Regions from separate parts of the Limnobacter sp. UBA7229 genome, predicted to be linked through region 2. Evidence: predicted binding sites of a transcription regulator. Region 2 holds the regulator's gene; the other holds the start of a gene.
The links. Region 2 encodes NrdR, which represses ribonucleotide reductase genes. Its sites were predicted from a motif close to CACNANATNTNGTG; they were not measured.
Positions count from the first base shown of each region.

Region 1: B4C79_RS10160 (ribonucleoside-diphosphate reductase subunit alpha) is a predicted target of NrdR. The motif match lies at 3,259-3,272, and genes of this name have one in related genera.

Region 1 is NZ_DKTN01000017.1:102,383-109,636, reverse strand. Features, by position in the region: gene ffh (signal recognition particle protein) at 1-1,367, opposite strand, end outside; gene B4C79_RS10175 (cytochrome C assembly family protein) at 1,415-2,254, shown strand; gene B4C79_RS10170 (PP0621 family protein) at 2,254-2,511, shown strand; gene ampD (1,6-anhydro-N-acetylmuramyl-L-alanine amidase AmpD) at 2,548-3,111, shown strand; gene B4C79_RS10160 (ribonucleoside-diphosphate reductase subunit alpha) at 3,339-6,275, shown strand; gene B4C79_RS10155 (ribonucleotide-diphosphate reductase subunit beta) at 6,394-7,254, shown strand, end outside.
Region 2 is NZ_DKTN01000020.1:52,538-77,246, reverse strand. Features, by position in the region: gene B4C79_RS11170 (NADP-dependent malic enzyme) at 1-2,094, shown strand, start outside; gene B4C79_RS11165 (patatin-like phospholipase family protein) at 2,180-3,382, shown strand; gene B4C79_RS11160 (chorismate-binding protein) at 3,441-5,234, shown strand; gene B4C79_RS11155 (putative Na+/H+ antiporter) at 5,265-6,524, shown strand; gene mgtE (magnesium transporter) at 6,546-8,042, shown strand; gene B4C79_RS11145 (TIGR04283 family arsenosugar biosynthesis glycosyltransferase) at 8,057-9,409, shown strand; gene B4C79_RS11140 (DUF3047 domain-containing protein) at 9,431-10,183, shown strand; gene B4C79_RS11135 (riboflavin synthase) at 10,174-10,803, opposite strand; gene ribD (bifunctional diaminohydroxyphosphoribosylaminopyrimidine deaminase/5-amino-6-(5-phosphoribosylamino)uracil reductase RibD) at 10,812-11,945, opposite strand; gene nrdR (transcriptional regulator NrdR) at 11,971-12,483, opposite strand; gene glyA (serine hydroxymethyltransferase) at 12,502-13,746, opposite strand; gene B4C79_RS11115 (histidine phosphatase family protein) at 13,800-14,525, opposite strand; gene tyrS (tyrosine--tRNA ligase) at 14,522-15,793, opposite strand; gene B4C79_RS11105 (peptidoglycan DD-metalloendopeptidase family protein) at 16,075-17,310, shown strand; gene B4C79_RS11100 (anhydro-N-acetylmuramic acid kinase) at 17,314-18,432, shown strand; gene B4C79_RS11095 (sensor histidine kinase) at 18,452-20,260, opposite strand; gene B4C79_RS11090 (response regulator transcription factor) at 20,306-20,977, opposite strand; gene fabR (HTH-type transcriptional repressor FabR) at 21,295-21,996, shown strand; gene B4C79_RS11080 (UbiA family prenyltransferase) at 21,993-23,405, shown strand; gene B4C79_RS11075 (ArnT family glycosyltransferase) at 23,420-24,709, shown strand, end outside.

The DNA of each region.
Region 1 (7,254 bases), on a different contig from region 2:
ATGCCGCCTCCAGGGAAGCCGCCTTTTCCGCCGCCACCCATTTTTTTCATCAACTTGGCCAAGCCACCTTTCTGCATGCTTTTCATCATGTCGCGCATTTGCTCAAACTGCTTGAGCAAGCGGTTCACTTCTTGAACCTGAACACCCGCACCTGCTGCAATACGGCGCTTTCGAGAGGCTTTTAAAATATCGGGCTTGGTTCGTTCGGCAATGGTCATGGAAAAAATAATGGCCTCGGTGCGTTTCATCTGCTTCTCTGCGGCGGTGGCATCCACATCGCCCGCCCCTTTCATCAATTGGCTGGGCAGTTTGTCCATCAGGCCTTGCAGGCCACCCATGTTGCGCATCTGGCTAATTTGCGCCAAAAAGTCGTTCAGGTCGAAAGCCTTGCCGCTTTTCAGTTTTTTCGCCAGTTTTTCGGCTTCGTGTTGGTCAATGCCTTTTTTGGCTTCTTCCACCAAGGAAACAATGTCGCCCATGCCTAGAATTCGGCCCGCCACGCGGTCTGGGTGGAATTTCTCAAAGCCGGTTAGCTTTTCACCCACACCCATGAATTTAATGGGCTTGCCTGTAATTTGGCGCACGGAAAGGGCGGCACCGCCTCGCGCATCACCGTCCATCTTGGTCAGTACCACGCCGGTCAGGGGCAGGGCCTCGTTGAAGGCCTTGGCGGTGTTGGCCGCATCCTGACCCAACATGGCGTCAATCACAAACAGGGTTTCAGTCGGGTTCACCGCTGCATGCAAAGCCTTGATTTCATTCATCATGGCTTCGTCTATGCCCAAGCGGCCCGCCGTGTCCAGAATCAGCACATCAAAAAACTGGCGTTTGGCGTGGTTCAGGGCGGCCAGGGCAATGTCAACCGGCTTTTGAGTGATGTCGGAAGGAAAGAACTCGGCGCCAGCTTGCGCGCTGACTGTTTTCAGCTGCTCGATCGCCGCAGGGCGGTACACGTCGGCTGAAACGGTCAGCACTTTCTTTTTCAGGTTGTCTTTTAAATACTTGGCCAGCTTACCTGTGGTGGTTGTTTTACCGGCACCTTGCAAACCCGCCATCAAAATCACCACGGGGGGCTGGGCCGCCAGGTTGATTTCTTCTGTTTTCTCGCCAATCAGCTTGATCAACTGTTTGTGAACAATGCCCACCAAGGCTTGGCCGGGGGTGAGGCTGTTCAGCACTTCCTCGCCCAGCGCCTGTTCTTTCACCTGGTTGATGAACTCTTTCACCACCGGTAGGGCCACGTCGGCCTCCAGAAGCGCCAAGCGAACTTCCCGCAACATTTCCTGCGTGTTGGCCTCGGTGATGCGGGCTTCGCCTTTGATATTTTTGACAACGCGCGTTAGGCGATCGGAGAGGTTTTCAAACATCGTGTGGTGCCCCTGACTCGTGCTATGAATCGAGTAAACTGATTGGTATGAACAACACAATATTGTACGCGCTCGCAGTGCCCCTGCTGTCCGCCTCGGGTGGATTGGCGGCGCTGAACGTTTTCGGCAAGTGGTCTGCACCCGCCGCGTTAAACCGCGCGCTGGTTGCTTTGGCCTTGACGGTCTCGGGTTATTTATTGGGCACCTTGTTGTTTCAATCCGATGGCATGCACTTCGGCTTTGTTCTGGGCCTGATGTGCGTGGCTTGGTTGGCCTCACTGGTGGCCTTTGTAGAAAGTTTTTTCAACCGTGTGCCGCTGCTTGAATTAATTGTGTTCCCGCTGTGCGCAGTTGTATTTTTGCTGCCCTTGTGGATGGGGGAAGATTCCGCCATTCGAATGGCAGGCGATCATCTGTTTCAATTGCATTTGTTGATCGCGCTGGCAGCCTACAGTTTGTTGGGTATTGCCGCCGCCCATGGCATCGTGATGGCGTTTCAGGAAAAAGCCTTGCACCAGCCTGTGGCCACCACCCAGGAAAACCGGATGGTGCGGGAGCGGTTGCTGGATCAATTGCCCTCTTTGCTTACCATGGAATCGATTCTGTTCCGGCAGCTTTGGGCTGGCTTTGTGTTGTTGTCGCTTACCCTGATCACCGGCTTTCTGTTTTCCGAAGAATGGAGCGGTAGCAGCTGGCGCTTTGATCACAAAACCCTGTTTGCCATCATTTCATGGTGTTCATTTGCAGTGCTTCTGGGCGGGCGTGTGGTATTTGGCTGGCGCGGAAAAGTAGCCCTGCGTTGGTGTTTGGGCAGCTATGCAGTATTGGTGTTGGCTTATTTTGGTACCCAGTTTGTGCTGGAGTTTATTTTGAAAAGGGCAGTTTGATGGGTCGTATTCTGTTTTTCCTGGGCCTGGCGTTGGTGGCCTGGATTCTTTTCAAAAGCTGGCAGCGCAAACAATTGGGTGAAAAGCCCGGTGTAGACGTTAAACAAAAAGGCAATCTTGGCCGTAAAACCCAAGAAGAGATCATGCCTTGCCAACACTGCGGTGCCTACAGCCCCATGTCTGAAGGTGTGATGATGCAGGGGCGCTTCTACTGCGGCATGGAGCACGCCAAGGCGGCCGGAGAGAAAGTTCGCTAAGTTTTGAAGTGCATTGACCTTTAGAAGGGGCACGCCATGTGGCTGGACGAAGGCTGGATTGAAGAAGACTGGGTGCACCGCCTGCAAAGCCCCAATCAGGATGCACGCCCCATGGGCACTGTAGTGGATACCCTGGTTGTTCACTGCATCAGCCTGCCCGAGCGGGGACGAGACCCCGCGTTAATCACTGACCTGTTTTTGAATCGACTCGATTGTCATGCGCATGTTTCATTTGGCGAGTTGATTGGCCTGCATGTTTCTTCGCATTTTCTGATTGATCGAGACGGATCGATTACCCAATTTGTATCCTGCGAAAAACGGGCCTGGCATGCTGGAATTTCAGCCGCAATGGACCGTAGCAATTTCAATCATTTTTCAATTGGTGTTGAATTGCTGGGCGATATTTATACCCCATTCGAGCAGGCTCAATATGCCAGCCTGAGGCGTCTTGCTTTGGAGTTACAAGCACGTTATCCACTGAGATATGCCATGGCGCACAGCGAGATAGCACCCACTCGGAAAACTGATCCGGGACCCTTCTTCGACTGGAAAGGTCTTCGTAAATCAAACACCTACGAACTTCAGATTGACGGCCTTTGAAAGGCCGTTTTTTTGTTGCACTGCGGTTATCCCAAGCTTGTCCACAACTTGTTCACAGGGGATAACTGTGTGCACAAGTTGGGGATAAGAAAGTGTTTGCCAAATTGTGTTTCGACCACTACAATTAGTTCCAAGCCACATACAAAACACAAGATATAGTGGTTGCCGGTTGTGCTCCACTACAAAAACAAACCCTCAAGAACACGTATATTCCAGGAGAAAGATGCATGCTAACTAGCCATGGACCCTCAGATTTGGCGAGCAATTTGGCAACTGATGCGCCCTTGTCCACCTCTAAGCCTGCAGGTGCAGCGCCCGTGGTTGACAGCGCGTACTCAAACTACAAAATTATTCGCCGAAATGGTGCCGTGGTTGGTTTTGAGCCCAGCAAAATTGCCGTGGCCATGACCAAAGCATTTTTGGCAGTGAATGGCGGTCAGGGTGCAGCCTCCGCGCGCATTCGCGAACTGGTTGAGCAGATGACTGGCAGCGTGGTGAACGCACTGGTGCGTCGCCAGCCTTCCGGCGGCATTTTCCACATCGAAGACATTCAAGACCAGGTTGAACTGGCCCTGATGCGCTCCGGCGAAGCCGAAGTGGCGCGTGCCTATGTGCTGTATCGCGAACGCCGCGCGCAAGAACGTGCTGCCAAGCAGGTGGAACAAGCTGAGCAGCATGCCCTGAATGTGATCGACGGCGACATCAAGCGCCCACTGGATGTAGAAGCACTGAAAGCGTTGATTGAGAGTGCTGCGGTTGGCCTGAATGAAATTGACGTTGCGCACCTTCAGAAAGAAACCCTGAAGAACCTGTATGACGGCGTGAAAATCGATGAGGTGTTCAAGTCGGCAATTCTGGCCTCTCGCGCCATGATCGAGAATGAACCCAGCTACACACTGGTTACTTCCCGCCTGTTGCTGCACACCATTCGCCGTGAAATTATTGGCCGCGAAATTGCGCAAGACGAAATGGCGCAGGTGTACCCTGAGTACTTCCCCCAGTTCATCAAGAAAGGCATTGCCGCTGGCCTGCTCGATAATCGCCTGGCCCAGTTTGACATGAAGAAGTTGGGCGCAGCCCTGAAGTACGAACGCGATTTGCAGTTCGATTACCTGGGTCTGCAAACTTTGTACGACCGCTACTTCCTGCACGTGGAAGGCACCCGCATTGAAATGCCACAGGCGTTTTACATGCGCGTGGCCATGGGTCTGGCCTTAAACGAAGTGGACCGTGAAGCACGCGCCATTGAATTCTATGAAGTGTTGTCCACATTCGACTTCATGAGCTCTACGCCCACATTGTTCAACAGCGGCACCATTCGTTCGCAGTTGTCTTCTTGCTACCTCACCACCATTGGCGACGATCTGGACGACATTTACGAAGGCATCAAGGAAAACGCATTGCTTTCCAAGTTTGCTGGCGGCCTGGGCAACGACTGGACCCCCGTGCGTGCATTGGGCAGCCACATCAAGGGCACCAACGGCAAATCACAAGGTGTGGTGCCATTCCTGAAAGTGGTGAACGACACGGCTGTTGCTGTTAACCAGGGTGGCAAGCGCAAAGGCGCGGTGTGTGCCTACCTGGAAACATGGCACCTGGACATTGAAGAATTCCTGGAACTGCGCAAGAACACTGGCGATGATCGCCGCCGCACCCACGACATGAACACCGCGAACTGGATTCCCGACCTGTTCATGAAGCGTGTGATGGAAGGCGGTAACTGGACCCTGTTCAGCCCATCCGACTGCCCCGATCTGCACGACCTGTACGGCAAAGCCTTCGAGAAAGCCTATGTGGGCTACGAAGAAAAAGCCGCGCGTGGCGATTTGAAATTGTTCAAAACCGTGGAAGCAGCCAAGCTGTGGAGAAAAATTCTCTCCATGCTGTTTGAAACCGGCCACCCCTGGATTACGTTCAAAGACCCTTGCAACATTCGCAGCCCCCAGCAACACGTGGGCGTGGTGCACTCATCCAACCTGTGTACAGAAATTACCCTGAACACCAACGAGAACGAAATTGCGGTGTGTAACCTGGGTTCTGTGAACCTGACGCGCCACCTGAAGCCTGCCGACAACGGCGAGCTGGTGCTGGACCACGAGAAGCTGCAGAAAACTGTGGGCGTGGCCATGCGCATGCTGGACAACGTGATCGACATCAACTACTACGCAGTGGCCAAGGCGCGCAATTCCAACCTGCGTCACCGCCCTGTGGGCATGGGCATGATGGGCTTTCAAGATGCGCTCCACATGATGCGCAAGCCCTATGCTTCACGCGATGCAGTTGAATTTGCCGACGAAAGCATGGAAGCCATTTGCTACTACGCTTACGAAGCTTCAACAGAGTTGGCTGCCGAGCGCGGTGCGTATAGCACCTTCAAGGGTTCGCTGTGGGACAAGGGCATCATGCCTTTGGATTCGCTCAAGCTACTGGAAGAAGAGCGTGGCGGTTACGTGGAAGTGGATACAAGCAGCCGCATGGATTGGGACGCACTGCGCGCTCGCATCAAGAAGCACGGCATGCGCAACTCCAACTGCGTGGCCATTGCGCCCACTGCAACCATTTCCAACATCATTGGTGTGGCCGCTTCCATTGAACCGACATTCCAGAACCTGTATGTGAAGTCGAACCTTTCAGGTGAATTCACCATCGTGAATGAACACTTGGTGCGCGACTTGAAGCGCCTGGGCATTTGGGACGAAGTGATGATTTCTGACCTGAAGTATTTTGATGGTTCAGTGATGAAGATTGACCGTATTCCGGAAGACCTGAAGCGCCTGTACGCCACTGCGTTTGAAATGGACCCACGCTGGCTGGTTGAAGCTGCAGCCCGTCGCCAGAAATGGATTGACCAAGGCCAAAGCTTGAACATTTATATGGCTGGCGTCAGCGGCAAGCGTTTGGATGACACGTACAAACTGGCCTGGATTCGCGGTTTGAAAACAACCTACTACCTGCGCACCATTGGTGCCACACACGCCGAGAAATCAACTTTGGCCGGTGGTGAGTTGAATTCCGTGAATGCGGAAGGTGGTGCGTCTGCCGCGTTTACATCGGCCCCGGCCACTGGCCTGGTGCCCAACCTGCCTGAGCAAGAAATTGAAGGCAAGGTGTGCACCATGCGCCCAGGCGATGCAGGCTTCGACGAGTGCGAGGCTTGCCAGTAAGTTTTTTGAATAAAAGACCAGCGATTTGTGCAAGTTACCAAGACTTGCCCAAGTGAATAAAAATGAACATAATGACACTGTGACTTTATACAGTGTATTAGTTAAGGAGTTAGAAAATATGCTGTCTTGGGACGATGAGTTTGATGCAGCCATGGGCAAAACAGCAACTGCTGCCAAGCCCCCCGTGCAAATGCCGCCTGCCATGGGGTCTGTGGCCTCGGGTTTTGCTGCGCCTGCAGCCAGCCAAGGTTTGTATCAGCAAGCTGCGCGCCCTGTGGTGCAGCAGCCTGCCGCTGAAGGTGCAAAGGCTGGCCGTGTAAACGCTGCCGACAAGCGCGTAATTAACGGTACAACCGACGTGAACCAGCTTGTGCCCTTCAAGTACAAGTGGGCTTGGGAAAAGTACCTGAGCCAGTGCGCCAACCACTGGATGCCACAAGAAATCAACATGGATCGCGACATTGCGCTTTGGAAAGACCCCAACGGTTTGACTGAAGACGAGCGCCTGATCGTGAAGCGTAACCTGGGCTTTTTTGTAACAGCCGATTCACTGGCTGCCAACAACATTGTGCTGGGTACCTACCGCCACATTACAGCGCCCGAGTGCCGCCAGTTTTTGCTGCGCCAGGCGTTTGATGAAGCCATTCACACCCACGCTTACCAGTACATCGTAGAAAGCCTGGGTATTCCTGAAGCGGAAACATTCAACGCGTACAACGAAATTTCCTGCATCAAGGCCAAAGACGATTTCTTGCTGCCGTTCATTGATGTGTTGACTGACCCCTCATTCAAAACCGGCACGCTTGAAGCAGACCAAACACTGCTGAAGAGCTTGATCGCCTTTGCCTGCATCATGGAAGGCATGTTCTTCTACGTGGGCTTTGTGCAAATTCTGGCGCTGGGCCGCCAGAACAAAATGATTGGTGCTGCCGAGCAGTTCCAGTACATTTTGCGCGACGAATCTGCACACTGCACATTC
Region 2 (24,709 bases):
ACCAACGGTACAGCAGTGCTCGGTTTGGGCAACATCGGCCCCTTGGCTGCCAAACCCGTGATGGAAGGCAAGGCTGTGCTGTTCAAGAAGTTTGCCGGTATTGATGTGTTCGACATTGAAATCAACGAGAACGACCCCGACAAGCTGATCGAGATCATTGCATCGCTGGAGCCCACATTCGGCGGCATCAACCTTGAAGACATCAAGGCACCAGACTGTTTCAAGGTTGAGCGTGCCTTGCGCGGGCGCATGAATATTCCTGTATTTCACGATGACCAGCACGGCACTGCGATTGTAGTGGGCGCAGCCATTTTGAATGGTCTTGAAGTAATCGGTAAAAAACTGGATGAAGTGAAGTTTGTGGTGTCTGGCGCAGGTGCTGCGGCCCTGGCCTGCCTCGAGTTGCTCGTCGAGTTGGGCCTTCCGCGCAAGAATGTGTGGGTCACCGACATTGATGGTGTGGTTTACAAAGGCCGCACCACCAACATGGACCCTGACAAAGATTTGTTTGCACAGCAAACGGATGCGCGTGTGTTGGCTGACGTGATCAAAGACGCAGATGTGTTTTTGGGTTTGTCAGCGGGCGGCGTCTTGAAGCAAGACATGGTGCGTGCCATGGCGGCCAAACCCCTGATTTTGGCCTTGGCCAACCCCACACCGGAAATTTTGCCCGAGCAGGTGAAGGAAGTCCGCGACGATGCCATTATGTGTACGGGTCGCACCGACTACCCGAACCAGGTGAACAACGTGCTGTGCTTCCCCTTTATTTTCAGGGGAGCGCTCGATGTGGGCGCAACCACCATTACCAAAGAAATGGAAATCGCGGCAGTTCGAGCTGTCGCCGAACTGGCTCGCAAAGAACAATCAGATGTAGTCGCCTCCGCTTATCGCACCCAAAACCTGAGTTTTGGTCCCGAGTACCTGATTCCGAAGCCTTTCGATCCCCGCTTGATTGTGCACATTGCACCCGCTGTGGCCAAAGCAGCCATGGAAAGCGGAGTGGCCACGCGCCCAATCGCCGATTTGGAAGCTTACAAGGATCAGTTACAGCAGTTTGTGTATCACTCTGGCACGTTCATGAAGCCAATTTTTGCGGTGGCCAAACGTTGTGTGGCCGAAACACCGCAAACCTCCCGCATTGTATTTGCAGAAGGCGAAGATGAGCGTGTGATGCGTGCGGTGCAAGTGGTGGTCGATGAAGCAATAGCCAAGCCAATCATGATTGGTCGCCCTGCTGTAATTGAACGCCGCCTGGAGCGGTTTGGCCTGCGCATTAAGCCCGGTGTTGATTTTGAGTTGATCAACCCTGAGTACGATGAGCGATACAAAGACTACTGGCGCATGTACCACGACTTGACCAAGCGCAAGGGTGTCACAGAGGCCTACGCGAAAATTGAAATGCGTCGCCGCCACACTCTGATTGGCTCCATGATGATTCACAAAGGCAATGCGGACGGCATGATCTGCGGAACCTTTGGTACCCACTCCTTGCATTTGCACTATGTGGACCAGGTACTGGGTCGCCGCGCAGGCTGCAACACATACGGTGCCATGAACGGCCTTATGTTGACCAACCGCCAGGTGTTTTTGGTAGACACCCATGTGAATTACGATCCCACAGCCGAGCAAATTGCTGAAATCACCTTGATGGCTGCCGAGGAAATGCTGCGCTTGGGTGTGCAGCCCAAAGCTGCATTGTTGTCGCACTCCAACTTCGGTTCAAGCAACCAGCCTTCCGCCGTGAAGATGCGTGAGGCGCTTCAAATTCTTCGCAACATTGCACCCTGGCTGGAAGTTGATGGCGAAATGCACGGTGATTGCGCCATTGATGAGCAGGTGCGTAATACCATTTTCTCGGGTTCCACCTTGACTGGTGAAGCCAATTTGCTCGTGTGTCCAAATATTGACGCAGCCAATATTTCATACAACCTGCTAAAGTCGGCGGCTGGCAACGGCATTGCCGTGGGGCCAATTTTGTTGGGCTCCGACAAACCGGTTCACATCTTGACTGCTTCCGCCACAGTGCGTCGTATTGTCAACATGACTGCACTGGCTGTTCTTGATGCAAATTCAGAGCGGGTTAGTTCGCTTTAAAGTAGCGTTTTAAAACAACAAATGGGCGTGCAAGACACGCCTGTTTTTGTTTTAACTTATTCGAAATGTGTCGCACAATGGTTTCATGAGCGATCAAGACACATTTCACACTGAAGAGCACGATGACATCACCGGACTGGTATTGTCAGGCGGTGGCGCACGGGCTGCCTATCAGGTGGGTGTGCTGCATCAGCTAGCCAAGTGGTTTGAGCAAGAAAACAAGCGCGAATTCGATTTTCCGTTCAAAATTTTGTGCGGCACTTCAGCCGGTGCAATCAATGCAGCGGCCCTGGCCTGTGCGGGGCGCAATTTTTATCAGTCCACCGATCGCATGCTCAAGGTTTGGGAGAACTTCAGTTCCGATCAAGTATTCCGCTCTGATTCCCTGGGCATTATTCGCACCGGTGCGCGTTGGTTGTCGGCGCTTTCAATTGGTTGGATGCTGCGCAAGCGCCCCAAGTGCTTGCTCGATAATTCTCCGCTGTCATACCTGCTTCATCAGTTGTTGCATTTCCGAAGACTGGACGAGGCGCTTGAGAACGGCACAATTCACGCTTTGGCGGTGACTGCTTCCAGCTACAGTTCAGGCCGTAGCGTGACCTTCTTTCAAACCCAGAAAGTGATCGAGAGCTGGGCCAGAACGCAAAGGGTGGCATTGCCTGACCGTATTACAGTCGAGCACTTGTTGGCCTCTGCAGCAATTCCTTTTGTCTTTCCCGCGGTGAAGCTGAACATTGAAGGGCAAATGGAGCACTTTGGCGATGGTTCTATTCGCCAACTGGCCCCAATTAGCCCAGCAATTCATTTGGGTGCAAACCGAGTGATGGTGATTGGTTCCAGTCAATCGGACAAAGACCACACCCAGCGTGTTGAAATTCAAAATGCATATCCCAGTTTGGCTCAAATTGCGGGCCATGCCATGGCTTCCATTTTTCTGGACAGTTTGTCGGTCGACATTGAGCGTTTAAGCCGGGTGAACAAAACCCTGGGCTTGTTGCCTCCCGAGATGGCCACGAAAACCACATTGAAACCGATTGAGCTGTTGGTGATTTCACCCTCAGAACGGATTGACGAAATTGCGGCACGTCACACGCAAGATCTGCCCCGACCCGTGCGTACCCTGTTGTCCGCATTGGGAGCCACGGAGGCCAGTGGTTCGTCTTTGGCCAGTTATTTGCTGTTTGAGGCCAATTACACCCGCGAGTTGATTCGAATGGGTATCGCCGACACGATTGCCAAGAAAGATGCAGTGTACGAGTTCTTCCATCTGGGTCAGTCAGGCCGCTGAGTTCCGCGCCAAGCCGCGTTACAATTAGCGCTTCGAGGCAGTTCAGGCGTTTTCCCCCATGCATTCACCTTTGGTTTCTGCTGCTTGGCATGCCAGGATGACCCAGGCCGAGGGTGACGACGGTCTTTGTGTCGCGCACGGCAAACCGGTTCGGGTGCTCAGTACCTTCGATGCAAACGAAGTACGCGGCATGATTGAGCAGGCCCACGAGTGGTCCAAACAGGGTTTGTATGTGGTGGGTGGCCTAAGCTATGAAGCTGCTCCGGTTTTCGATGCAGCTTTGCCGGTTTGCATGCCACACAATTTCCCATTGCTCGAGTTTCATGCTTTTGAACCGAACCAGGTGAGCGTGCTGGGCAAATCGCAGTTGCAGCAATTGCCCTCGGCGTCCAAATTCATGCCTTGGCTGGATCAACAAACGGCTCAGCGTTATCAAGAAACCTACAAGCAGGTGAGGCAGGCCATTGAGGCGGGCGAGTTCTATCAAATCAATCTGACCACACGGCTTAAGGCAGCCAATCCGCGACTGGATGCATGGGCTGTTTTCCAGCATCTCTACGCAAGCCAGTCTGCACCCCAAAGTTTTTTTCTGCGCGGCAGCGTGTTCAACGCAATCAGTTTGTCGCCCGAGCTGTTTTTTCGGTGGGACGGCAATGAGCTGCAAACCGCACCCATGAAGGGGACCCGAAGGCCTGTGCTGGGTGGTCTGGATGTACTGAGTGACAGTGAAAAAGACCGTGCCGAGAATGTGATGATTGTTGACTTGTTGCGAAACGACATGGCCAAGGTCTGCCAGCCAAAGTCAGTTCAAGTACGCTCCCTGTTCGATGTCATGCATCTGCCCACTGTCGATCAAATGACCTCCAGTATTTCTGGGCGAACTTTGCCGGGTACTACTTTGCTGGATTTGTTTGAGGCTCTTTTTCCTTGTGGCAGTGTGACGGGTGCGCCCAAATCGCAGGCCATGTTGCGTATCGCGCAATGGGAACAAGCGCCCCGAAAATTGTATTGCGGGGCGCTTGGTGTGCTGAGCCCGGGTGGTGGGGTTCAATTCAACGTACCGATTCGTACTGTCATAGAACAGGCAGATGAACTGGAGTACGGTGTGGGCAGCGGTATCACCTGGTATTCCACCGCAAGCGATGAGAAAAAAGAGTGGTGGCAAAAAACTACCTTTCTACGTGAGGCCACTTGCGACTTTCAGGTGCTTGAAACTTTGCGCCTGGAGAATGGGAAGTGGATTCATCTGGACGATCATCTGGAGAGAATGGAAGGCGCAGCCAAGCAGTTTTCTTTTTTATTCGATGAGCAACGGGTTCGATTGAACCTGGATGCAGTGGCGCACAAACATACTCATGGCGTTTTCCGTGCACGTTGTTTGCTGGATGCTTGCGGGGACACGCGAATTGAACTGCATGAACTGGAACAGGATTTGACTCCCGTGCTGCTTCGTTTGGCCGATTCAGCCATGCAAGGCAAGCCCGAGTTTGTGCTTCACAAAACCACGTACCGACCTGAGTATGAGTATTTTCAGAATCAGGCGAATGGTGCTTTTGATGTTCTACTTTTCAATTCGCAAGGTTTGTTGACTGAAACCTGCCGCTGCAATGTGGTGTTGAAAATTGATGGCGAGTGGTTAACACCACAAATTTGCGAAAGCGCCGGTACTTATTTGTTGCCCGGGGTGTTGCGTGCCCGCCTTTTAAGGGAAAATACGATTCGGCAAACCACGCTGAATGTGCAAGACTTGCAACGCGCTGAAGAAGTGTGGCTGATCAATAGTTTGCGAGGCTGGGTGCCTGTGGCGAAAGTGGTTGATGCACACGACAAGGTGTTTTTTTCTGCCAACTAAAAACAAACAATAAACAAAAAGGGAAGTGAGATGAACCCGACCACCATTGAACTGATTGGCGCGATTCTTTTTGCGATTGCTGTCATTCACACCTTTTCAACCAAATACTTTGAGCGCCTGGCGCACTCGCAGCCAAATCATTCGGGCTTGTGGCATTTGCTGGGTGAAGTGGAGGCCGTGTTTGGCTTTTGGGCCATGGTGCTGGTTGTGTTCATGTTTTTCATCATTGGTCAAACCAGCGCAATTGAATACGTAGACACGCGCAATTACACCGAACCTTTATTCGTATTTGCGATTATGGTGATTGCGGCCAGCAAGCCAATCCTGGTGCTGGCTGGTCGCATTGTGCGCGTGGTGGCTTCTGTCATTCCAATTGACAGGCAAGTGGCTTACTTTTTTACCACTTTGTCCATCGTACCGTTGTTGGGCTCGTTCATCACTGAGCCTGCAGCCATGACACTGGCGGCCTTTTTACTGCGCGACCGGTTTTACACGCAAGGTATCAGCAACAAATTGATGTACGGCACTCTCGGTGTGCTGTTTGTCAATATTTCAATTGGTGGCACCTTAACGCCCTTTGCTGCACCGCCTGTGTTGATGGTGGCGGCCAAATGGGGCTTTGACATGCAATACATGTTGACCATGTTCGGCTGGAAAGCCGCGATTGCTGTGTTTGTGAATGCGACGGTACTCACCTTCTTGTTCGCCAAAGAACTGACCGCCATGAAAAAGCCTGCCGAAAACGGTCCCAAAGAAGACATGCCTGTGTGGGTTATTGCTACTCACCTGTTGTTTCTGGTGGGTGTTGTGGTGTTTGCCCACCATGCAGCGATGTTCATGGGCTTGTTCCTGTTCTTCCTCGGATATACAACTGCTTACAGCCGCTATCAAGACAAGCTGATTTTGAAAGAAGGGTTGATGGTTGCATTCTTTCTGGCTGGTTTGGTGGTATTGGGTGGCATGCAGGCCTGGTGGTTACAAGACACTTTGAAGGGCATGAGCCCCACAGCGTTGTATTACGGAGCCACTGCGTTGACGGCAATTACAGACAACGCAGCCTTGACTTACCTTGGCTCACTGGTTGAAGGTGTGGATGATCAGTTCAAATATGCTTTGGTGGCTGGTGCTGTAACCGGGGGTGGTTTAACCGTGATTGCAAATGCGCCCAACCCGGCTGGTTTTGCCATTTTGCAAAAGTATTTCAACGACGGCTCAATCAATGCGGGCAAGTTGTTTTTGGCTGCACTCGGGCCTACGCTGGTGGCTGTGGTGGCTTTCCAGTTTTTGTAATTGACTTTCAGGGCGATTGGTTTGAGCGAACAAAACATCGATTACCACGATCAAGAGCCAGCCATTGAGCTGCCTCACGATCTCGATGATGCGCAACGGGCGTTGGCCGAAGTGCAGGCCTTGTTGCGCAAACAAAAAGTGATCGAGAGTGTTGTTCACAACCAGCAAACCACGGTCAATCCCGAGCGGCAAAGTTTGGTTGAGGAACTGGTGCACCGCCAGCACCTGACCGAGCTGGGTAACAAGCTTTATTTGCTTCACCCGGCCGACGTAGCCTATGTGCTTGAAAGTCTGCCCCAAGAAGAGCGGATGCTGGTTTGGGGTTTGGTGCGCTCCGATCGGGACGGTGACATTCTTCTTGAGCTGAGTGATGCGGTTCGAGAAAGCCTGATTAAATCGATGGACAGCGAAGAATTGTTCGCTGCCACGGAATCGCTTGATGCCGATGAAATTGCGGAATTGGCTCCTGACTTGCCACGCGATGTGGTGGAAAAGCTGGCCAGCAGTTTGAGCCTAGAGGAGCGCGAGCAACTGCGCGCCGCCATGAGTTACCCCGAAGACACCGTGGGTGCGCGCATGGACTTCGACATGGTGACCATTCGAGACGATGTGACACTGGAAGTGGTGTTGCGTTACCTGCGCCGGTTCGACGAGCTGCCAGATCAAACTGATCAAGTGTTTGTGGTGGATCGTGTGGATCATTTCAAGGGCAGTTTGCCTTTGGACCGTTTGTTGGTCAATGAACCAGAAACCCTTGTGAGTGAGGTCATGAGCCGCGAAGTGCTGATGTTGTCGGCACTGGATGATGCCTATGAGGCTGCGCAGGCTTTTGAGCGTTATGATCTGGTGTCCGCTCCCGTGCTCGACCCATCTGGCAAGTTGATTGGTCGCCTCACCGTGAACGAAGTGGTGGATGTGATTCGCGAAGAAAGCGAAGCAGATTTGCTGTCCAGTGCGGGTTTGCGTGAAGAAGAAGACTTGTTCGCCTCGGTGTGGGAGTCTGCGAAAAACCGTTGGCTGTGGTTGGGTTTAAACCTGTGTACCGCTTTCTTTGCAAGCCGTGTCATCGACACTTTCGAGGGCACAATTGCCAAAGTGGTCGCCTTGGCCACACTCATGCCAATTGTGGCGGGCATTGCCGGTAATTCCGGCAATCAAACCATGACCTTGATGATCCGTTCCCTGGCCTTGGGCCAAGTCACTGCAGCCAACTTCAAACTGTTGTTGAAAAAAGAACTGGCGATTGCCGGGTTAAATGGTTTGGTGTGGGGCAGCGTGGCTGGCCTGGCCGCGTGGGGTTTGTATTTCGGATCGCCGAATGCGGTTATGCTAGGGTTATTGATGACCCTGGCGGTGATGCTTAATTTGCTTGTTGCTGCGTTAATTGGCGTGCTCGTGCCTTTAGGCCTTGAGAAAATGGGTCGGGATCCCGCCATGGGGTCTTCGGTGCTACTCACATTTACCACCGACAGCATGGGCTTTTTCATTTTCCTGGGGCTGGCCTCCCTGTTCTTTTAGAGCGGCGTCTGTTCATGCCCTCCATTTCTATTGTCATGCCGGTGTACAACGAGGTTCCGGCGCCTGGTGATGATTCCTTTTTGTTTCGAATTCAAGCGCTGCTTCAATTGCTTCGGCATGGTGACGAGTTGTTGATGGTAGACGGCGGCTCTACTGACCTGAGTTGGCCAGTTTTACAAACTTTGGCCGAACATCCGCAAGTGCTTGCCATTCAAGGCAACAAGGGGCGGGCGCAACAAATGAACGCGGGTGCAGAAAAAGCCCGTGGGGAAGTACTGCTTTTTTTGCATGCAGACACAGTGTTGACCAAGGCGGCTTGGCAGGCATTGTTGTTCAAGTTGGATGCAAGCGTTTGGGGCCGGTTCAATGTGTGTATTGATGGCAAAAGTGCATGGTTGCCTGTGGTGGCCTGGTTCATGAATCATCGGTCAAGGCTGACTAAAATTGGTACAGGCGATCAGGCTTTGTTTGTTGGTCGCAAGTTATTCGATCAGGTTGGAGGTTTTCCAGAACAGCCCCTGATGGAAGACGTTGAGCTGTGCAAGCGCTTAAAGCGAGTAGCACCACAAAAATTTGTGGCAGTTGCTTCCCCGGTATTTACGTCGGGGCGTCGATGGGACGTGAACGGCGCTTGGGCAACGATTGTGTTGATGTGGCGCTTTCGGTTTTTATATTGGCGCGGAGTGTCCGCAGATACGTTGGCAAGGCTTTATGCGGACACCCGGCAAAAGTTGCCTGTCACTGTGGCCGTGTTTGCCAAGTACCCACATGCTGGGCGGGTGAAAACAAGGTTGATCCCCATGCTGGGTGCTGAGCAATGCGCGGTGTTTGCCCGATATTTGTTGTTGACTACCTTGGACAAGTTACAGGGCGTGAATGTGGCGCTGTGGACCGATGGCGGTACTCCCGAAGAGTGGGCCACCTTGCTGAAGGGCAGGGCCATTCAATGTTACGTTCAACCAGAAGGGCACTTGGGCGTACGAATGCAAACTGCGGTTGAAACCCACCTGAACAGCAGTGAACTTGTGGTGCTTCTTGGGCCCGACGCAGTTGAATTTACGGTGCGGCATTTGCGTGAACTGATCGATACTGCCCGGCAACAGGGACTGGCTTTTGTACCCGCACACGATGGTGGGTACGTGGCCTTGGCTTGCAACCGCATTGTTCCTGAAATTTTTTCTGAACTGATAGAGTGGGGCACTGCCCGTGTGGCGGAGCAAACCCGTGCAGCCTTGCAGCACAAGCGTTTGCAGGCTGCGTGGTTACCACCGCAACTGGACATTGATGAGCCCGCTGACTTGGGGCAGGCGATTGAATCGGGTTGTGTACCTGTTGATTGGCCTGTACGTTACTCAAGTATCGATTAAAAAGGTGTTGAAGGGTTTCGTATGCGCAGTTTTGTGTTGATGACGGGTGTTTTTAAAGCAGCTTTGTTATTCGGTGTAGCAGGTATATCAAGTGGTGCTCTGGCCCAGGGCGCCAGCGTGCTAAAGCCATGGCCTGCAGACCCTGCTGCCGGAATTCCTGCGCCATGGAAAGCGCAGTACCACCCTGACATTGCGGCGCAAACCCAATTCAAGCTGTTGAAGCAGGGCAATCAAACTGTGTTGCAGGCCGAGGCTGACATGGCTTACGGCACGCTGGTGTATGCCTTTGCCAAACCCACGGTTTTGAACACTTTGACCTGGCAGTGGCAAATATTGACTCAACCCACCAAGGCGAATTTGCAAACCAAGGCTGGCGACGACGCGGGTGCGAAGGTGTGTGCCTTTATTCAAATTGATGAAGGAAAACTGGGTTTGGGCACCCGCCTTGCATTGGCTGCGGCGCGCACTGTCTCGGGCGAGCGTTTGCCCGCGGCCACCCTTTGTTATGTGTGGGGCTCGCCAGGTGAAAAAGTGGGCCAAGTGTTTGACAACCCCTACACCGACCGTGTGAGAAATATTGTTGTGCGTGATGCGGCTAGCGCCGTGGAGTTGATTTCGGAACGAAGGGATTTGCAGGCCGATGCCCGCAAAGCCTTTGGCAAAGAACTGCCGGAAGGCCCTGTGATGTTCACGGGTATTGCGCTTGGGGCTGATTCTGACAATACAAAATCCAAGGCCGAGGCATTGTTTGGCAGTGTGCAGGCTCAGCCCTGATTCAAATTCATTGTTTTTACGATTCGCTCGCAGTACCTGGCGATCTGGTCAATCTCCAGATTGACCGGGTTGCCTGCTTTCAAATGTTTCAATGTGGTCATCTGCACCGTGTGTGGAATCAGGTTGATGTGAATGTCGCATTCGCCTGAATCATGGTCATCTACCTTATTGACTGTCAGGCTGACTCCATTCACAGTAACCGAGCCCTTGTAGGCAAAGAAAGGCGACAGGGTTTTCGGTGCCCGAATTTGCAGGTGCCAGCTTTCACCCACCGGTTCGAATTCCGTCACGCTGCCTAGCCCGTCAACATGTCCGCTCACCAAGTGGCCGCCAACGCGATCCGACAAACGCATGGCTTTTTCGAGATTCACTTCACCGGGTTTGTTCAAGCCCACGGTTTTCGACAAACTTTCCTGCGATACATCCACGTGAAAGGTTTGGGCTTGCATGGCCACCACAGTCATGCAGGCACCTTGGATGGCGATGCTGTCACCCAGTTTTACGTCAGAGAAATCAAGCGTTGGGGCATGCACTGCGAGGCGTACGCCAGCATAGGCAGAATTCTGAAGGGGGTCTACAGATTTGATTTGACCGATTGATTCAATAATTCCGGTGAACATGGGGGCTACTACTCCTGGTTATTTTGAACCCACGTAATTCGCAGGTCTTGTCCAATTTGCTCAAATGAATGAATAGCCCAGCTTGCATAGGCGGGCAGGATTTCTAGTTCGGGCAGGCGGAACAGGCCCTGGCCTGGTCCCAAAAAACGTGGGGCAATGTACTGCACAATTTCATCCACCACACCGGCTTGCAGAAACGAACCATTGAGCCCAAAACCAGCCTCAAGGTGCAATTCATTGATACCTCGCTGTGCCAGTTCTTGTAACAGGCGCAGCAAATCCGTTTTTACTTTGCCTGCATGCAAACCTGCCGCCACTGGGGCCACGTTCAAAGCCTCAATATTTGCGGCGTTGGGGTGTGTAAGAAGCCAAGCTGGCGTTTGTGGTTCAGTGTGCGCAATCAGCACGCGCCCGGTTTGTAACAGGCGAGCATCGGGTGAAATTTCCAGCTTGCTGTCCACGATCACTTTCAGCGGTTGGCGTTCGGTGTCAATACCACGCACATTCAGTTGTGGGTTATCGGCTTTTACGGTGCCAATGCCACTGAGCACCGCACAGGCTTGCGCACGCAGGTGGTGGCCATGCAGCCGGGCTGCCTCGCCGGTGATCCACTGGCTTGCCCCATTGTTCAGCGCGCTGATACCGTCGGCGCTGCTGGCAACTTTCAAGCGCACCCAGGGGCGTTGGCGTTCCATGCGACTGAAAAAACCACGGTTAATCCAGCGCGCCTCTTCAACAAGTACACCGTGCGAAGTTTCAATGCCGGCTGCTTGCAAAATGGCCATGCCTTTGCCTGCCACCAGCGGGTTGGGGTCAAGAACCGCAGCCACCACCCGTTGAACGCCTGTGGCCACCAGCGCTTCCGCACAGGGGCCGGTGCGCCCATGGTGGGCGCAGGGTTCCAGGGTTACATAGGCGGTGCTGCCTGTCAGGGAGACACCGCGAGCCCTGGAGTCGGCAATGGCTTGCACTTCCGCATGGCCTTCACCTGCCTTGGCATGAAAGCCCTCCGCAATCGCCACGCCATCGCGCACAAACACACAACCCACGCGCGGGTTCGGCGTGGTGCTGTATTGGCCTTTCCAGGCCAGGTTCAGCGCATGCCGCATCCAGTATTCGTCGGTGGGTGAAAAGGTGGCCATGGCTTCAGTGACTTCACAGTTACTTTTAGACGCCTTTTTTGGCGGGGGTACGGGTTTTGGGTTTGCTGGCGTGGGTTGCGTTCTCCGCCGGTGCGGTGAGGTGTGCAATTTCCTCCGAGAAACTTTGCAAGTCTTCAAAGCTTTTGTAGACCGATGCGAAACGAATGTAGGCCACGGTATCGAGTTGTTTGAGTTGTTGCATCACCAACTCACCCAAAAACTTCGTGTCCACTTCTCGGGCAGCACTCACCAGCAGTTTTTCTTCAATGCTTGAAATGGCGTCATCAATGGCCTCGGCGCGAACCGGGCGTTTGCGCAAGGCAAGCATCAAACTGCCGCGAAGTTTGTCTCTGGAAAATTCGACGCGTGAGCCGTCTTTCTTGACGATCGCGGGCAAAAACAGTTCGGCCCGCTCGTAGGTCGTGAAGCGTTTGCCGCAGCCGCTGCACTGCCTGCGGCGTCGAATCGCGTCGCCTTCTTCAGACGTGCGCGAATCGACTACCTGGGTGTCGGCGTTGCCACAGAAGGGGCATTTCATAACGCCGCGGCCCCTTGCTTACTTGTAAACAGGGAATTGGCTGGTCAATTCCTTGACCTTGGCACGGACTGTGGCTAGTGTGGCTTCGTCTTCCGGGTTTTCAAGGACGTCGGCAATCAAGTGACCTACCGCGCGGGCCTGCTCTTCCTTGAAGCCACGTGTGGTCATGGCTGGGCTGCCCAAGCGAATACCGCTGGTAACAAATGGCTTTTCCGGGTCGTTCGGAATCGCGTTTTTGTTCACGGTAATGTGTGCATTGCCCAAAGCTGCTTCTGCGGCCTTGCCTGTAATGCCCTTGGCGCGCAGGTCAACCAGCATCACGTGGCTTTCAGTGCGGCCAGACACGATGCGCAGGCCACGCTCAACCAGCGTTTCCGCCAAGGCTTTGGCATTCAACACCACTTGCTGCTGGTATTCCTTGAATGACGGTTGCAGGGCTTCGTGGAAAGCCACGGCCTTGCCTGCAATCACGTGCATCAAGGGGCCACCCTGAATACCAGGGAAAATTGCGCTGTTGATCTTCTTGGCCAGTTCTTCTTTCATCAAAATGATGCCACCGCGTGGGCCGCGCAGCGATTTGTGTGTGGTCGATGTGCACACATCCGCATGCGGAACAGGGTTGGGATATACACCTGCGGCAATCAGGCCGGCGTAGTGGGCCATGTCCACCATGAAGTAGGCGCCTACTTCCTTGGCAATTTTCGCAAAGCGCTCGAAGTCGATGCGCAGGGCATAGGCGGATGCACCGGCGATGATGATTTTTGGTTTGTGTTCACGGGCCAAAGCTTCAACCTGATCGTAATCAATGGCTTCTTCTTTGTTCAGTCCATACGAAACGACGTTGAACCACTTGCCCGACATGTTCAATGGCATGCCGTGGGTGAGGTGACCGCCTTCAGCCAGCGACAAGCCCATGATGGTGTCGCCAGGTTGCAGCAAGGCAAAAAACACGGCCTGGTTGGCCTGCGAGCCAGAATTGGGCTGCACGTTGGCTGCTTCCGCGCCAAACAGTTTTTTCAGGCGTTCAATGGCCAGGTCTTCAACCACGTCTACGTGTTCGCAACCGCCGTAGTAGCGCTTGCCGGGGTAGCCTTCGGCGTATTTGTTGGTCAGCTGTGAACCCTGGGCTTCCATCACGGCTGGGCTGGCGTAGTTTTCAGACGCGATCAACTCAATGTGGTCTTCCTGGCGAGTGGTTTCCTGCTGCATGGCAGTCCACAATTCTGGGTCGGTTTGGGCGATGCCCTTTTGGCGTTCAAACATAACGATTTCCGGAAAGGATTGGGTTCAAGACAAGCCCAACATTCTAAATGATTTCAAGCGATTCGACCATCGACTTCGTCCATGTTTTGGCCGGGTTTGTCGTTGTTCAGGTGCCCCAGCCAGGCCCACAAAACAACATGTTTGTTTCCCTGCGGGTCAATGTCGATCACATTGAGCGCGCAATTGTGCAGTTGCCACTCGCGCTGCTTTTGCAGTAGCTCGCCAGTGCAGTGCCTGTAGATACAATCGAGTACACCACCATGGGCCACCAGCAAGATTGTTTTGCCCGCGTGGGCGCTGCCAATGTGCTCGAACGTTCCCACCACGCGGCTGTAAAACTGAAACAGGCTTTCCCCGCCTTGCAAGGGGGCTTCAGGCACCCGGTTTCTAAGGCCCGCGAATTCTTCTGGGCTCTTGGCTTGCATTTCATCGCCTGTCAGGCCTGACAGATGGCCGTAATCACGCTCCCGAAGACCCGCATTCAACTGCATGGCGGGTGTTCTGGCGCCGTGAATGGTATTTGCCGTGGCGCGCGCCCGAATTAGGTCGCTGCTGATGCACTCATCGTAAAGCGACACTCCCTGCGTTTCCAGGGAGGCGAAGTATTTGCGAAGCAATTGAGCCTGCAAGAGTCCGTGCGCATTCAGGGCAATGTCGGTGTGACCCTGAAACCGCTTCTCCTTGTTCCAGTCGGTTTCGCCATGGCGCACCAGTATGAAGCGCGACCCTGCCGGTTTTTTGCTGACAATTGCACCAAAATCAAGAGCTTGGCTGTTCAATTCAGGTGCACCTTGGCGAAGCGGCGTTTGCCCACCTGAATCACATAACTGCCTTTGCCCAAGCGTGAGGCCTTATCGGATACTTTTTCGCCATCAATTTTTACGCCGCCTTGCTGAATGTTGCGGTTGGCGTCGCTGCTGCTTTCGCAGAGGTTTGCAGCTTTCAGAATCCAGGCCAAACCAGCGTCCGAATCGCCCTCCGGCAAGTTAAGGCTCACTTCAGGCATGTCCTCGGGCAGTACACCCTGCTTGAAACGTGCTTCGAATTCGGTCAGTGCGTCGACGGCGGCCTGAGTGCTGTGGAAGCGCGCAACCAACTCTTGGGCCAGTGCAACCTTGGTGTTGCGCGGGTTCTCGCCATTGGCGCAAGCCTGTTTCAGGGTTTCAATATCAGCCAGTGATTTGAAGCTGAGCAGGGTATACCAGTTCCACATCAGTTCATCTGAAATTGACATCACCTTGCCAAACATATTGGAAGGTGTCTCGGTTACGCCGATGTAGTTGTTCTTGGACTTCGACATTTTGTCCACGCCATCGGTGCCTACCAACAGCGGCATGGTCAAGATGCACTGCGCACTTTGGCCGTTTTGTTTTTGCAGCTCGCGACCCATCAGCAAGTTGAATTTCTGGTCGGTGCCACCCAGCTCCAAATCGCTTTCCAATGCCACCGAATCGTAGCCCTGCAACAGTGGGTACAAAAACTCATGTACGGCGATCGGCGTGCCAGATTGATATCGTTTGGTGAAATCGTCGCGCTCGAGCATGCGGGCCACTGTATAGCTGCTGGCCAGGCGGATCATGCCGTCTGCACCCAGGGGCATCAGCCATTTGCTGTTGAACTCGATTGCAGTACGTTGCGGATCCAGGATTTTAACAGCCTGCTCATGATAGGTTTTTGCGTTTTCCTGAACCTGTTCCTTGGTTAACGGTGGGCGGGTGCTGTTGCGACCCGAAGGATCGCCGATCATGGACGTGAAATCGCCAATCAAAAAGATGACTTGATGGCCCAGATCTTGCAATTGACGAAGCTTGTTGAGCACCACTGTGTGACCCAAATGAATGTCGGGTGCCGTGGGGTCCAAACCCAATTTGATGCGCAGGGGTTTGCCTGTTTTCTCGCTGTGGACTAATTTTTGAATCCATTCCGATTCAATCAACAGTTCTTCACAGCCACGCTTGGTCACTTCAAGGGCGTGCAGGACGGAATCAGATAAATTCTCAGTAATTTCCGTAATTTTGGGGGGCCTTCTATCAGGTGACTGGTTCATTTGGCAATCCTTTGTTACACTCTGGCAAACTTCAGTGTTGTATTTTTGAAAATAAAGCTGATTGTGGGCGATCGGCACGTGAAATTTCACACCTCTAAAACTAAAACATGATGCTTCAGAATTTATTAGAGCGAGCAATCGCCGCGTGGGGACAGGGCTTTTCTCTTACCAAGCGCTTTATTCAGTCGGGGTGGCAACATGCCGACTCCGCGCTTCCCCAATCCCACAATCACAGAAAGTGGGTCATTGTAGGGTTTTTTTCATTCCCTGTTCTTGGTGCAGTGGTTGCAATCGCGGGCTCTGTTCAAAATTCCCCGGTTGATTCAGCTCTTGGCAACCCCGATGTGGTTGTAGAGGCTGTTGAACTAAATCTGGCTGATCAGGGTGTCTACACCTTCGATCCATTGGTTGCCGAAGAAAGAATTCGCCGTGGCGATACCCTGGTGGGTTTACTCGAGCGCATGGGCGTGAATACCGCAGGCTTGGCCACTTTCCTCGGGCAAGACAAAACAGCACGTAATTTGGTAAATTTGCGTGCTGGTCGCGTGCTCACTGTTCAGCAAACTGCAGATGGTGACCTCCAATGGCTGCGCTACAAAAGCGGCATTGATGAGGACAGTCAAGAGTCGATCCTGATTCAAAAACGCAATGGTCAATTTGTCGCGAAGCTGGAATCTGTCAACTTTGAAAAGCAGATTGTGTTTCGCTCAGGGCGAATTGAGTCGTCTCTGTTTGCTGCTGCTGACAAGGCCGGAATGCCTGATTCAGTGGCCATTCAACTGACTGAAATTTTTGGTTCAGACATTGATTTTCACCGTGAACTGCAAAAAGGTGACGAGTTCAAGGTGGTTTATGAAGACCTGACACTTGAGGGGCGTTCTGCGCGCTCTGGTCGGGTGTTGGCAGTAGAGTTTGTGAATAACAACAAGCCGTACAAAGCATATTGGTTCGCACCCAGTGGTAATCGCAATGCTGGTTATTACAACGAGGAAGGTCGCAGTCTGAAAAAGTCTTTCCTGCGTTCGCCGCTCGCATTCTCCCGCATTTCCTCCGGTTTTACTCCGCGTCGTTTCCACCCCATTCAGCAACGCTGGAAAGCTCACAACGGAGTCGATTACGCGGCGCCCACCGGTACTCCAATCATGGCTACAGCCAGTGGCACCGTGAAGTTTTCGGGCTGGCAAAACGGGTATGGCAATTTTGTAGAAATCCAGCATCACAGCGGTTATAGCACGGCTTACGCTCACCTTTCACGTTTTGGCAAAGGCGTTAAGGTTGGCCAAAAAGTAGAGCAGGGCGATGTGATCGGGTATGTGGGTGCTACTGGCTGGGCAACCGGACCACACCTGCATTATGAATTCCGGGTCAACCGGGTTCCCAAAAACCCCCTGAGCATCACTGTGGCTCAGGCTGAACCACTGGATCGAAATGCATTCAGTGAATTCAAGCGGGTGCAGCTGGCGCTTGACCGCCGCATGGAGCTGGCCACTGCCCAACGTTTGGCACGTGCCCAGTAAGCCATGATCGCCTTGGGCGCCATGTCTGGCACCAGCACGGATGGTGTCGATGTAGCTGCGGTTCAAATTGATTCCAAAACTCAGGACATGCGGTTCCTTGGCGTGCTTAGCGCCGAGTTTCCGCCGGCTTTGAGGGAAACACTCCTGCTGCTGCAAGAAATCCCGCCTCGTTTTCCTTCCAGTTCCGATCCAATCGCGATTTTCTTGCAAGCCCGTAAAGATCTCACCGAGCTGTATGCCGGCACAGTCAATGAACTGTTGTCCTTTCTGGGACTAGAGCCTGGTGACGTGCGCGTGTTGGGTGCACATGGTCAAACCCTCCGGCACAGGCCCGATCTTGGGTACACCTATCAAATGCTGGACGGGGCCTTGCTGGCCTGTAGAACCGGGATTGATGTGGTGAATGACTTGCGTTCCAAAGATGTTGCACTAGGTGGCCAGGGAGCCCCGCTCGTTCCGGCTTTTCACCTTGCGTGGTTAAACGGCAAGGGCATTTATGACCAAACCGCCGTGGTGAATCTGGGTGGTTTTTCGAACCTGACTGTATTGAATGGCCAAGGGCAGGCGTTGACCGGTGGGGACTGCGGACCAGCCAACTGTTTAATGGACCTTTGGGCTCAGCGCGCTTTCAGCTTGCCGATGGACAGTGATGGTGAAATTGCTGCCATGGGCAGCCCGGACTATGCCTTGCTGGAGCGTTTTTGGACGCATCCTTTCTTTCACCAACCTTGGCCCAAGAGCACAGGCCGTGATGATTTCAGCGCGCAATGGTTTGAGACTTGCCTTGCAGACGCCACCGATCTTTCTTCTGAAGACATCATGGCAACCCTGCTGGCCTTGGCAGTAAGGGCAGTGAAGTCGTGTTTGCCCGTGTTGGTTGAGCAGGTGTACGTGTGCGGCGGCGGTGCAAAAAACAGCACCTTCATTCACCAGTTGCGCTGCGAATGCGCACCAGCGGATTTCTTGCCAATTGAAAACCTCGGTTTGCCTGCGCAGGCAGTCGAGGCTGCTGCTTTTGCCTGGCTTGGTGCGCAGTATGTGCAGGCTGCGCCTTGCAATTGCCCATCGGTGACTGGTGCAAGTCGGTCTACCATTCTGGGGGCCTTGCACTGCGCTCGGTAGCCCCACTCGTTTTCTCAGTTTAGTGGGTCAGTAACGATTTGCTGCCCAAGGTTTTGCCTTCGTTTTGAGAACTTTCGGTCGGCACATTGAACAGGGCCGAGGCCTTTTCCCGGGCCGGAAATAATTCAGAAATCACACCGAGGCTGATCTCGGCTTGGCCAGGAATCAAGGGAATTCGAATCATTTCACGACCAAATTCGACTTGCGGGTTGTTTTCCAGGCTTGCGTTGTAGATCAAAATGCAGCAGGGTTCAAAATCAAGCAGAGAACCCAACAGTTTCAATTGCTCAATTGCGTGCGTTTTTTGGGCTGAGTCGCCGGCATAAAGAATGTAAACAGGTGACATGCCTTTGCGCAAAGCATTGAGGTAGGCGCGATATGCGCCGTTCAGACTAAACTCGACTTTGTCAAATCCCTGAACCGGAAGTCGACGCTGAATTTCCAGTAAATGATCGTGGCTCATTGCCATGACTTGCGCTTCAAATGCAAGTTGAGGGTTGTAGGCTGGCCGCTTGCTGCGATGACTGATTTCGGCTTCTTCCGGCAATATGACTTCGAAGACAGAGCCTGCCAATTTGCCGTTGTAGTATCGGTTTCGACATTCGGTTTTGGCGAGTATCTGTTCGCTCAAATCCCGGACTATGCTGGAACCGTGCCCCCAGCCTTTGTTGTGTGCAGCGACTTTGTTGTTCTCAACGCCAGATCCGGTGTCTGCAATTTGAATGCATACCCGCCCCTTGCGTCTGCGCAGACCAACCACTACTCCACCTTTGTTGGTGTACTTGATCGCATTGTCAAGTCCGTTGCGGATTATCTTGGCCAAGGCCTCCTTGTTGCTCATGACCTTGATTTCGCTGGGCACATAACGAATCTGAAGTTCCTTCACATCGGCCAGCATTCTGTATTCTTCAATCAATGGGCCAAGAATGTCGTGAACTGCGGTTGGCATCATGGGGGCATAGTTGTCATCTTGCGGATATTTGATCGCACTTGCCAATTGATCAAAGAAGTCCTCCAGCATGTTTTTTAATGCTTTCTGAGCTGTTTGAATGTGTTGGTATCTGGCTGTGACTTCCGGGTCTTTTGAAATGGCTTTGCCCACACTGGCCAAAATACCTAAAGTGCTCAGGGGCTGACGTAGATCATGTCGAAAGTCTTTTAATACCCGGCGCCCCCGAAAAGCGAACTTCATGATGTCTTGATCAATTTTTGTTTGCCTGTCCAAGCCTTTTTTCGTGCGGGTTCGTGAAAAGTCCTGAAACACCATGTGAAAAACGCAGGTACCGAGCAAGACATAGAACAGAATCTTCACAATGCTGAAATCGATGACCAATGCGAGTTCAGTCGATGTGGAGGCATGAAACAGGCCGTTTATGATGCAGTACAGCAAACTGAAATACACAGCTTTGATCAGGGTAACTTTGGGCAGGTTGCTGTAGGTTTTGGTGATAGCCAGCAGGCAAATGGCCTGAACGCCGATGAACGCGGTGTACACCAAACCAGACGTGGTAAACATATCGGCAATTGCTGTAATGCAAGCAATCGAGAACGGGACCAGCGCAGAACGTTCAGCGGCCACGATGCCTCTTTTTCGCCCAAGAAAAGCGCTTCCAAAAAACAGAAACGATGCAGCCTGCAGGGCTGCATGAACTGGCGTGCCGTGTTGAAGTACTTGCTGTGTGTCGTGCCCCAGAATTACAAATCCAAGCAGTACCACACCAATGACAGCGGCGGCATTTTGCCGCTGATTGGGAAGGTGGTTTGCAAAGAACGGGTATAAGGCAATACCCAGCAATACGGCGAGCCCTGATAGTGAACTGTCTGTCATTTTATAGTTATATCAATAGCCGGCTTGTTGCCGGCTTTTTGGTTTCTATACCAAGGCTGAGGCATTGAGTCGCGGAATTTTGCGATAAAGACTGACGGCCTGGGTTCTGTTTTTCACATTCATACGTGTGAAAATTTCGCGCAAATGTGTTTTTATGGTTTCGGGTGACAAGTCGAGTTTGCGGGCAATTTCCTTGTTGGAAAGGCCCGAAGCCAGGAAGTGCATGACTTGTTGTTGTTTGTGGGTTAACTGAATGCCGTTGTTTTGACCCAGTCGCCCGGTGATGTGCTCGCCGTTGGTTTGGCGGTTTGACAGGGCGTTGGGGCGCCACTGAACCTGAACACCGGCGCGGGTGAGCGCTTCCAGCAATACTGCTGAAGTTTGCTCAAACCCTTCGGATTTTGACAGGGTCCAGGAGGGGGCATGCTGGTTGGGTACGATAGAATGAAGAAGTGTGTCATCGCCACTCATGATCAAGGTGGGCAGGTTGGCACTCATCAGGGCCAGCGTGTCGATCACATCTTGACCCTGGCAATCTGGCAAACGCAGATCGGTGATGACCAGCGCAGGCGAGTTTTTACTGAATAACTCTTTGGCGTGTGCAATGCTGGCTGCGCAGAGTATGTCTGCGTTGGTCGCCACGAATTCAACCAGGTCTTTGATGCCTGTTGCGAAAAGTGGGTGATCCTCAATAACCAGAATTTGGTTTGATGGCATGAATGTCTCCTCCCGAGGAAAAGCTAGTTGAAAAGGTGTCACCACATGTGAGCATATGAACATCTTTATTGGATTAACACTTTTTTCCAACCCTCTTTAGGGGGAGTTAACCGTCTTGGGTTCGTGCAGTCAATACGCAAAACCCGTAATTACAGTAATAATTCCTGAAGTGGCTTGGTTCTGTTAGTTCTTTTCATCGTGTTCAGGTCCTATTTCACGGGCTTGCAGGCTGTTAAGCTGTGAACAAGCTTCTTTTCATTACAATATCGGGGTAGGTCAGGAAGTTGACTAATCCAGTCTAGGCTCGAGCAAGAACCATGAGAACAAGATTAAGCGCCGCAACCAAGCCGGTGGACGAAACCCAGGCCAGGGTGCGGCGCAAAGAACAGACACGCCAAAATTTGATGCAGGCAGCGCTTACCCTTGTTGGAAACGGCAGCAGCTTTACTGCGTTGGGCATTCGGGAAATTACCCGAGAAGCCGGTGTGGTGCCGACCGCGTTTTACCGCCACTTTAAAACTACCGATGAACTGGGCCTGGCCTTGGTCGAGGATGGCGGCATTACCTTGCGTAGGTTGTTGCGAGAGGCTCGCCAGGCCAGCCTGCCAGGTGAGGACATGATTCGGCACTCGGTGAGTGTTTTTGTGACTTACCTGAAGCAACACCACCTGGAGTGGCGTTTTATCAGCTCGGAAAGGTCTGGCGGTTCGCAGTCCCTGCGCAATGCCATTCGCAATGAAATTGCACACTTCACCAATGAAATGGCCAGCGACCTGCGCCTGTTGAATATTTTCCCCGGCTTGTCCACACACACCCTGACTTTGATTTGCAGTCTGGTGGTTACGTTGATGATGAATTCGGCCACTGATTTTCTGGACGTCAGGCCAGATCAACCGCAAATTGAAAAAGAAATGCTCGACAATTTTGTGAAGCAAATTGTGATGGTGTTTCTTGGTGCGGCGCATTGGGAAGAAGAGCCCACGCAGTCACTGCTCAGTGGTTTGTCCAAACCAAAATGACCAAGCCGATTGTTTACGTTGATTTGGACGGCACGTTGAGCCCATCGGATGTGCTGCTCGAAAGTTGCCTGTTGCTGCTAAAGCAAAACATTTTCTACGTCTTTCCCATGTTGTTGTGGGCCATTCGGGGCGCCTGGGTATTTAAAACTGAGGTGGCCAAACGAATCGATCCTGTGCTGGATCATCTGCCGATTGATCCCATGGTGCTTGAGCGACTGAATCAATTGAAAGCGGCTGGCCATGAATTGGTGTTGGCCAGTGCTTCGATGCGTCGTGATGTGCTCAAGATAGCCGCACGCCTGGGCCTTTTTGCCCGTGTAATCGCCAGCGAGCACAGTAATTTGAAGGGCCAGCAAAAACTGGCAGCCATTGAGGCAGACAGCCATGGGCAACCCTTTGTGTATTTTGGTGATGCCCTGGTCGATATTCCAATCTGGAAAAAGGCTGCACTGGCATTTGGCGTGAATACTTCCTCAGGTACCCGACGCAAGGCGATGGCGGCTGGTATTGAGCTGAACCGGCTTGATACGCGCAGCACCGGAATCAAGGTGTGGCTTAAAGCCATGCGCCTGCAGCAGTGGGCCAAAAACGGTTTGCTGTTTCTACCTTTGATTGCCGCGCATGAAACCGATTTCACCCTTTGGGGCAAGATGATGTGGGGTTTCCTGGCGTTTGGCTTTTTGGCGTCCTCTACTTACATCTGGAACGACCTGATGGACCTGAATGCGGATCGCCAACATCCGCGCAAGCGCCATCGCCCCATGGCCAGCGGTGCGCTCAGCATTGGCAAGGCTTTCTTGTTCATGAAGTGTTTGGGCATAGCCGGCTTTGCGGTGGCCTGGCTGGCAGTGGGTTGGCAATTTACGCTGGTGCTGTTGGTGTACACCGTGGTTACACTGCTGTACACCTTTGTATTCAAGCGTACGGCCTTCGTTGATGTGTTGCTGTTGGCCATGCTTTACACGGTTCGCGTGATTGCAGGCGGCGTGGGCACTGGCATTGAGCTTTCCAGCTGGCTATTGGCCATTTCACTCTTTGTGTTTTTAAGTTTGGCTTTGGTCAAGCGTTGTGCCGAACTGGAGTTCTTGCAGCTTGAGGGCACTCAGCCGCAGGGACGTGGTTACCGAATGAGCGATTTGAGTTACCTGGTGTCTATGGGTATCTCAAGCGGTTTTGTGGCCGTACTGGTATTGGCCTTGTATGTAGACAGTCAGAATGGTTCGATGCTGTACGCAACACCCGAATTTTTGTGGGGCATTTGTCCCCTGTTTTTGTACTGGTTGATGAGAATCTGGATCATGACTTCTCGCAAGGAAATGATCGATGATCCGGTGCATTTCGCCATTCACGATCGCATCAGTTGGGGCTTTTTGGCCTCAGTGGGTGTGCTTGTGTACCTGGCTTCCTGAGATATCCAACACCCATGTCGAGTCATTTCTCTTTGTCCCGGCCCCAAGGGCCCGAGTTGACGCTAAAAACTGCCAAAAGCGTGTTTGGCTGGACGGTATTGCTGACCGCCGTAATCAAACTTTGGCTGGCGTGGTTTTTCCCCATGACTGGCGACGAGGCTTTTTTCCATTTGTGGTCGACCGACCTGAATTGGGGCTACTACGATCACCCGCCCATGGTGGGTTGGTGGTTGTGGGCGCTAAGCCATGTGGGCAATGAACCTGTTGTGATTCGCAGCCTGACCTTGTTGTTAACCACTGTGATCGCCTGGGGTGTGGTGCTGCTGGCCCGTGAGCTGTTGCCGCGCGAGCAGGAGCCCCGAGCCTGGTTGGCTGGCGCCGTTTATTTGTCCATGCCAGTGTCCTGGTTTGCCGTATTTGTAACCACCGATACGCCTTTGATCTTTTTCATGGGCCTGGCCATATTCACCTATGTGAAGGCGATTCGTGCTGAATCGGGTTCGGCAATGTTTCTCGCCGGGTGCTTTCTGGGCCTTGCCTTTTTGTCCAAATACTTCGCTGTTCTATTGGGTTTTGCCTTTGGATTTCATTTGTTGTTTCAGCCGCAGCGTTTCAAATACCTGTTCTTGTTGTTGGCGGGCGTGTTGCCATTTGCCAGTGTGAACATTGGCTACAACCTGCACAATTGCTGGAATAACATCATGTTTAATCTGGTGAATCGGCACGAGGATGCACAGTTGGGGTGGGGTACGGTGTTGACCTACCTGGGCATGATGATTTATCTGATAACACCTTGGGCACTTTGGAGTTTGCTCAAGGGTAGCCGGGTTTGGTTGCGCCAAAGTGCGCTGGCCTTTGCCTTGCTGGTGCCACTGGCTCTATTTCTGCTCATCTCCCTTGAAAAAACAGTGGGCTTGCATTGGGTGTTGGGTTTTCTGCCCATTGCTTTTGTGCTTTTGGCACTGTGTACACAAGGTGTTTGGATGAGGCGTTACATTGGCTTTAATGCTGTGTTGTCGATTCCTCACCTGGTGTTGTTTGGCTTGTTGATGCACGCCGATGTGTCGGTTTGGCCGAAAAAAGACTTTCAGGAAGACGTGTTGTTTCACCGGAATATGCCAGCCATTCTTGCTGAACTTGGCAATGGTATGCCAGCCAATGGTGTATTGACCACCATTGCCTATTCGCCTGCGGCCCTGATGACTTATCACTACGGCAAAGTGGTGCCTGTTTTTGGCCCTGGCAAATACCACGCGCGCAATGATGACACCTTTGTGGACTGGCGGGAAATGGATGGCAAACCC